Regions from separate parts of the Rhizobium lentis genome, predicted to be linked through region 3. Evidence: riboswitches for the same ligand, from Rfam matches in the RefSeq annotation. Region 3 holds a riboswitch; each other region holds the start of a gene.
What was found. Region 3 has a riboswitch for thiamine pyrophosphate ahead of thiM (hydroxyethylthiazole kinase). Riboswitches for the same ligand answer to the same signal wherever they lie in the genome.
Positions count from the first base shown of each region.

Region 1: linked by a shared signal. The riboswitch ahead of thiC (phosphomethylpyrimidine synthase ThiC) and the one ahead of thiM (hydroxyethylthiazole kinase) in region 3 are both predicted to bind thiamine pyrophosphate.
Region 2: linked by a shared signal. The riboswitch ahead of J0663_RS07285 (ABC transporter permease) and the one ahead of thiM (hydroxyethylthiazole kinase) in region 3 are both predicted to bind thiamine pyrophosphate.

Region 1 covers NZ_CP071455.1:15,073-17,337, reverse strand. Annotated here, with positions in the region: gene J0663_RS22240 (acetamidase/formamidase family protein) at 1-814, opposite strand, end outside; TPP riboswitch at 1,091-1,222, shown strand; gene thiC (phosphomethylpyrimidine synthase ThiC) at 1,314-2,265, shown strand, end outside.
Region 2 covers NZ_CP071454.1:1,518,068-1,520,332, forward strand. Annotated here, with positions in the region: gene soxR (redox-sensitive transcriptional activator SoxR) at 34-504, opposite strand; TPP riboswitch at 829-942, shown strand; gene J0663_RS07285 (ABC transporter permease) at 1,103-1,909, shown strand; partial or broken gene J0663_RS07290 (ABC transporter ATP-binding protein) at 1,906-2,265, shown strand, end outside.
Region 3 covers NZ_CP071456.1:203,770-206,034, forward strand. Annotated here, with positions in the region: gene J0663_RS27295 (DUF1349 domain-containing protein) at 69-653, shown strand; TPP riboswitch at 782-878, shown strand; gene thiM (hydroxyethylthiazole kinase) at 919-1,722, shown strand; gene thiE (thiamine phosphate synthase) at 1,719-2,265, shown strand, end outside.

The DNA of each region.
Region 1 (2,265 bases), on a different replicon from region 3:
GATGGCTTGCAGCCGTCCTGTCCAGCCCATAATCCGATGCCAGCCAGTTCAGCATTTCACTGGTGGCATGCTGAAGCGCCTGATCGAGGGGCCGGGCATTGCCGATGGTGAAGATGTCTTCGGCAGTTTCTCCGCGCGGCCAGACGAGGCCAGCTCTCTTTTCGACCGTCAGTCGCACCGTGACCTCGAAACTGGTTTCGATGCCGGTGCCGACAATCTCGCCATCTCCCTGTACGGCATGGCAATCGCCCAAAAAGAAAAGGGCTCCTGGCGCCGATATGGGGAAACAAACCGTGGTTCCCGGTCCGAACAGGCGATAGTCCATGTTGCCGCCATACTCGCCGCTGGTCGCGGTCGATATCGCTTGGCCGAGGCTCGGCGCAACCCCGAAACAGCCGATCATCGGCGCGAGCGGCAGGACGAAATTTTCGAGGCCGGGGACCGGCTCCGCCAGCCGGACGGTCAATGCTTCGCGGTCGATCGCCCAGATCGCCATATCGCGCGGCGGCAGGTCGCGAGCCGTTTCCGGATCGATGACATTGGCCGCAACGATGCTTCGGGTAAAACCGGTGCCCCTGGTCGGGATCATGCTGACGATCTCTACCTTCAGCGCATCGCCGGGCTCGGCGCCCTCGACGAAAATCGGGCCGTTCATCGGGTTCGGACCAGATGCCTGCCTGATGCCGTTCTTGTCATAGCCGATCGCGTCGAGCGTCTCGGTGACCACGGTATCGCCACTCGCAATACGGAGCGCCGCCGGTAGAGAACCGATGACATTATGGAAGACCGTCGGAATGAAACGATGCGTGGTCATGAAAATCTCTTTCGTTCAATTACCGGCTGCGGCTGAAAGCCCCGCAGGAGAATTCGAGACTAGACCAGAGACGTCGGGGTGCCAATCCTGCCGAGCTCCGGGCCGCCATAGGCCTCCGCAACCGAGAGCGGGGATGGCCTTGCTTGGTTATATACATGAAAAACAAAAGAGATTTCTCCAAACCGCCCTTCCGCTGCACTCATATTTAAACCGTGGGACCGGATCCGATAGGAGAGAGGGCTTCTTGACATCAGGGCCGCAGCGGTCTTTGATGCAGGTATTCACCAGGGGTGTCCCGGCAAGGGGCTGAGATTCTGCTGAACAATGCGGCTTTGCCGTTTGTGGCGCAGTGACCCGTTGAACCTGATCCAGTTCATACTGGCGTAGGGACGGTGCGGACGCTGCGGCTGTCGGGCGGATTTCGCTTTGTCGCTTGAGTCTTTCCATCATTCCAACACTGGAACTGGGTCTCCAAACGTCAAACCTTGGAGCCTCACCCATGAATATTGTCGCACCCAAGCTTACTCCGATCGTCACCACCGGCCCGCTTCCGGCCTCGACCAAGGTCGTCAAGCCCGGAGCACTCTATCCGGATCTGCGCGTGCCGATGCGCGAAATCAGCCTTCACCCGACCTCCGGCGAACCACCGGTCACGGTCTATGATTCCTCCGGCCCCTATACCGATCCGGCGCATACAGTCTCGATCGACGCCGGGCTGCCGCGATTGCGCGAGAGCTGGATCAGGACGCGCGGCGACGTCGAAGCCTATGAAGGCCGGATGGTGAAGCCTGAGGACAATGGTTTTGCCGCAGGCGAGCGGCTGACGCCGGAATTTCCCATCCGCAACACGCCGCTAAAGGCAAAAGCGGGCCGCGCCGTCACCCAGCTCGCCTATGCGCGCGCCGGCATCGTCACGCCGGAAATGGAGTTCATCGCGATCCGCGAAAACCTTGGCCGGCAGGCCGCAAAGGAGGCGCTCGCGCGCGACGGCGAGAGCTTTGGCGCTGATATTCCCGATTCCGTGACGCCCGAATTCGTGCGGCGGGAAGTTGCGGCGGGCCGCGCGATCATTCCGGCCAACATCAACCACCCCGAGTCCGAGCCGATGATCATCGGCCGGAATTTCCTGGTGAAGATCAACGCCAATATCGGCAACTCGGCGGTCACCTCGTCGATGGCGGAAGAGGTGGAAAAGATGGTCTGGGCGATCCGCTGGGGCGCCGACACGGTTATGGACCTCTCCACCGGCCGCAACATTCACAATATCCGGGAATGGATCATTCGCAATTCGCCGGTTCCGATCGGAACGGTGCCGCTCTACCAGGCGCTTGAAAAGGTGAACGGTATTGCCGAGGACCTGACATGGGAAGTCTACCGCGATACGCTGATCGAACAGGCTGAGCAGGGGGTCGATTATTTCACCATTCATGCGGGCGTGCGGCTTGCCTATA
Region 2 (2,265 bases), on a different replicon from region 3:
TTCCGCGAGAGGCTAGGGCTCTCCCCTGAAAGCTCATACTTCGTTTTCGGCCTCCAGCAGCCGCGCGCCCGGCCCTTCCTCGCCGAGTCGATCGAAGGGATTGCGCAAAGGGCAGCTTTCGATCGACAGGCAGCCGCAGCCGATGCAGCCGGTCAGGCGGTCTCGCAGCAGGCTGAGCTGCCTGATTCGCGCATCGAGTTCATTCTTCCAGCGCGCCGACAGCGTCTGCCAGTCGGCGACTGTCGGCGTGCGTCCCTGCGGCAGGGAGGCAAATGCCGTCTGGATTTCCGAAAGCGGAATGCCGACACGTTGCGCCACCTTGATGATGCCGAGCCGGCGAAGCACATCGCGTCCGTAGCGCCGCTGGTTGCCGCGCGTGCGGATACTCGAGATCAGCCCCTTGGCCTCATAGAAATGCAGCGCCGATACGGCAAGACCACTGCGTTGCGCCACTTCTCCGACCGTCAGAAGCCTTCCGAGCGGCGTTGCAGAAACCGTATTCATTCCTATTGACCTCAACATTGGTTGAGGTTTTATAACCCCTCCTCCCTCGGCCGTGAAGCCGCGGCGCAGGCAAGAGCGACGGTGAGACCGTCGATCGATACAGGTGAAATGACGACATCGACGCTTGCCGCCATACCGATCACCCCTGCCGAATAGCCGCCTGAGAGGTGAGCGCTCGGGTTCCGTTCCCGGCAGGTACGGAACCTCGGAAAACACCCGGACAGGACCTCCGTCCGGGTGTTTTTTATCTGCGGTCCCATCCGGCCAGACGGACTGCTTTGCAATTTTGCGGTTGCGGCAGGAAGACCCGAATGATAGTTTTCGCTGCAATAACAGGGGAGCTCCGTGTCGCCGGGGCTGAGATGCGAGGTGCAAGTCTCCGGACCCTTCTAAGCTGATCTGGGTAATGCCAGCGGAGCGAGGTCCAAATGTTTTCCGGCGCGCAAGTGTCACTTTACCCCACGTCCGGCAGTTCCGCCTGCATCATTATCGCTACCGTCATGGCAATCGCCCTCAAGCGGGTGCGGCCGCGCATCGAGACCGATGCCGTCGACAAGTTGCCACGAACGGCCCGACGAAAGCCCGAAATCGAACGCCGATGACATCGCCACGACCATCGGATTCGCGTCTTGCGACGCTCCGCCTCGCCATCTATCGCGCGATGCCCGCCTTGCTCGCAGGCTTTGCCTTTCTCGCGGCATGGGAACTTTACGTCGATCTTTCCGGCATAAAACCTTCCATCCTGCCGGCACCTTCGCGCATCCTTATCCAAGGCTGGCTGAACCGAGAGGCACTGATATCAAACACTTGGCCGACGCTCGGTGCCACGCTCGGCGGTTTCGCGCTGTCACTCGCCTTCGCCTTCGTCTCTTCCATCCTGATGGACTTCATGCCCTTCATGCGCCGCGCATTGCTGCCGATCTTCATCGCCAGCCAGACCTTGCCGCTGGTGGCGATCGCACCTCTTGTCGTTCTGTGGTTCGGTTTCGGCCTCTTGCCGAAAATATTGCTGGTGGCGCTCGTCACCTTCTTCCCGCTGCTCGTCGCTCTGCTTCAGGGCTATGAGGCGACCGACCGTGACATTGCCGAGCTCTTGAACTCGATGAAAGCGAGCCGCTGGCGCATTTTCCGCCTGGCGCGGCTTCCCTCCTCGCTGCCCTATTTCTTCGCCGGCCTCAGGATCTCGATCACCTATGCCGTCGTCGGCGCAATTTTCGCCGAATATGCCGGTGCCGCGCGCGGCCTCGGCATCTATATCCTCAACGCCAAGAACAATTTCCGTCCCGATCTGGTGCTTGCCGCCGTTATCGTCAGCGCTCTGTTGACGCTCTGCCTCTTCGCGCTGACGTTGCTGATCCAGCGTTTCGTCATGCCCTGGCAGCCATCCCAGGAACGACGCCGATGACCGGTCAGATGCTTGAGCTGCGCAACATCTCGAAGTCCTTCGACGGCATGAAGGTTTTGGGCGACATTTCGCTCGCTGTCGCAAACGGCGAGTTCGTCTCGATCGTCGGCCCATCCGGTTCCGGAAAATCGACCGTTCTGAGACTGCTGACGCAGGCGCTGCGGCCCGATTCCGGCAACATGTTTTTTAATGGTGCGGCATTGGAAGAGACGCCACATTCCTTTGCCTTCATGCCGCAACGCGATGCGCTGATGCCCTGGCGCCGGATCATCGACAATGCCGCCCTCGGGCTGGAAGTGAAGGGCATGAGCCGGCGGGCCGCCCGCGCCGCTGTTGCGCCGCTCTTCGATCGGTTC
Region 3 (2,265 bases):
GCGGGATTGGGCATCATGGAGACGTAATGAAGGGGCAGCGCCCAGGACTTCAGGAAAGGGAGAATGAAATGAATATCGACTTCAACCAGGGAAAATGGCTGAACGAGCCGGCCAGCTGGCACGCCGACGACACCGGCCTGACGATGACAACAGGCGAGAAGACCGATTTTTGGCGCGAAACCTATTACGGCTTCACCCGCGACAGCGGCCACTTCCTCGCCTTTCCCACCGGCGAGAGCTTCACCGCGCAGATCCGCATCCAGGGCGAATTCCGCACCCTCTACGACCAGGCCGGCCTGATGGTGCGCATTGACGAAAAACGCTGGGTGAAGACAGGCGTCGAATTCACCGACGGCGAACCCTTCCTCAGCACCGTCGTCACCGACGGCAGATCCGACTGGTCAGTGTCGCAGCCCTTCAAGGAATTGGAGGATTTCCGCATCCGCGTGACGGTGGCAAACGGCGCAATGCGCATCCAGGCCTCCCGCGACGGCAGCCATTGGCCGCTACTGCGGTTAGCGCCCTTCCCGGCTGCCGATCGCTATGAGGTGGGGCCGACAGCCTGTACGCCGGAGCGGAGTGGGTTGAGGGTGCGGTTTTCGGAGTTTTCGGTTGGGCCGGCGATTACGACGGGGCTGCATGATTTGAGTTAGGCAAAATGCCTTCAGGATTGCGCTGGGAAGGCCTCCAGCAATGTCCACGCCCAAGGGCAGCCGCTCCGAAATACCGGAATACTCACTTTCGGAGTGACAGCCGCGCCCATCTCTGCGAAAAGAAACAGGATGAGAGACAGGGGCGTTCGTCGACAGACGGGCTGAGAAGAACCCTTCGAACCTGAACCGGATAATGCCGGCGGAGGGAGTCGCTCGGGGCACCGCGCTCAGGGGCCCCGCGCCTGCCCCGCCCGAAAGGGGCACCATGCAGAACAGAACTACACCGGGCGCCATGCTGAAGGCGATGCGCGAAAAGCCGCCGCTCGTTCAGTGCATCACCAATTATGTTGCCATGAACATCGCGGCCAACGTGCTGCTGGCATCCGGCGCTTCGCCCGCCATGGTGCACGCCGCAGAAGAAGCCGGCGAATTCGCCGGCATCGCAAGCGCGCTGACCGTCAATATCGGCACGCTGTCGACGCAATGGCTCGACGGCATGCAGGCGGCGGCGAAGGCCGCGGCATCCGCCGGAAAGCCCTGGGTCCTTGATCCGGTCGCCCACTATGCCACGGCCTTCCGCCGCAATGCGGTCGCCGATCTGCTGGCGCTCAAGCCGACGATCATCCGCGGCAACGCTTCCGAAATCATCGCACTTGCTGGCGGAGAAAGCCGCGGCCAAGGCGTCGACAGCCGCGATCCGGTCGATGAGGCGGAGGAGTCGGCGCGGCGGCTCGCCGAGCGGCAGCAGGCGATCGTCGCCGTCACCGGTGCGGTCGATTTCGTTACCGATGGCCAAAGGGCCGTCCGCGTCCATGGCGGATCGGTCCTGATGCCGCGGGTCACGGCGCTTGGCTGCTCGCTCACCTGCCTCGTCGGTGCCTTCGCCGCCACAGTGCCGGAGGATATGTTCGGGGCGACAGTCGCCGCGCTTGCGACCTTCGCGGTCGCCGGGGAGGATGCCGCACTCGGAGCGGCCGGCCCCGGCTCCTTTTCCTGGCGTTTCCTCGATGCGCTGTCGGCGCTCGACGCCGAAACGCTCGACGCCAGGGCAAGGATATCGGCCGCATGAAGGCGTTCGACCTCTCGCTCTATCTCGTTCTCGACCCTGATCTCTGCGCCGGGATCGGCATGGTCGAGACCGCACGCCTTGCCGTTGCCGGCGGCGCGACGATGGTGCAATTGCGTGACAAACAGGCCGGCACAGCCCGTATGATCGAGACGGGCCGCGCCTTGAGAGCGGCGCTCGATGGCACCGGCGCGCTCCTCATCGTCAACGACGATGCCGAGGCGGCCATCGCCATCGGCGCCGATGGCCTGCATATAGGCCAGGAGGACATGGATGCGCGCACCGCGCGAGGGATGATCGGACCCGAGATGATCCTCGGCCTCTCGGTGGAAACAGCGCCGCTTGCGGCCGCCGTCGACCCTGATCTCGTCGATTACACCGGCGTCGGACCGGTGTTTGCGACACCGACCAAGGCCGACCACAAGCAGCCGATCGGCTTTGACGGTCTTGCAAGGCTGGTGAAGGCCTCGCCGGTGCCGTCGGTCGCTATCGGCGGTCTCAAGGCGGACCATGTGGCCGAGGTATTTGCAGCAGGCGCCAGGGGGC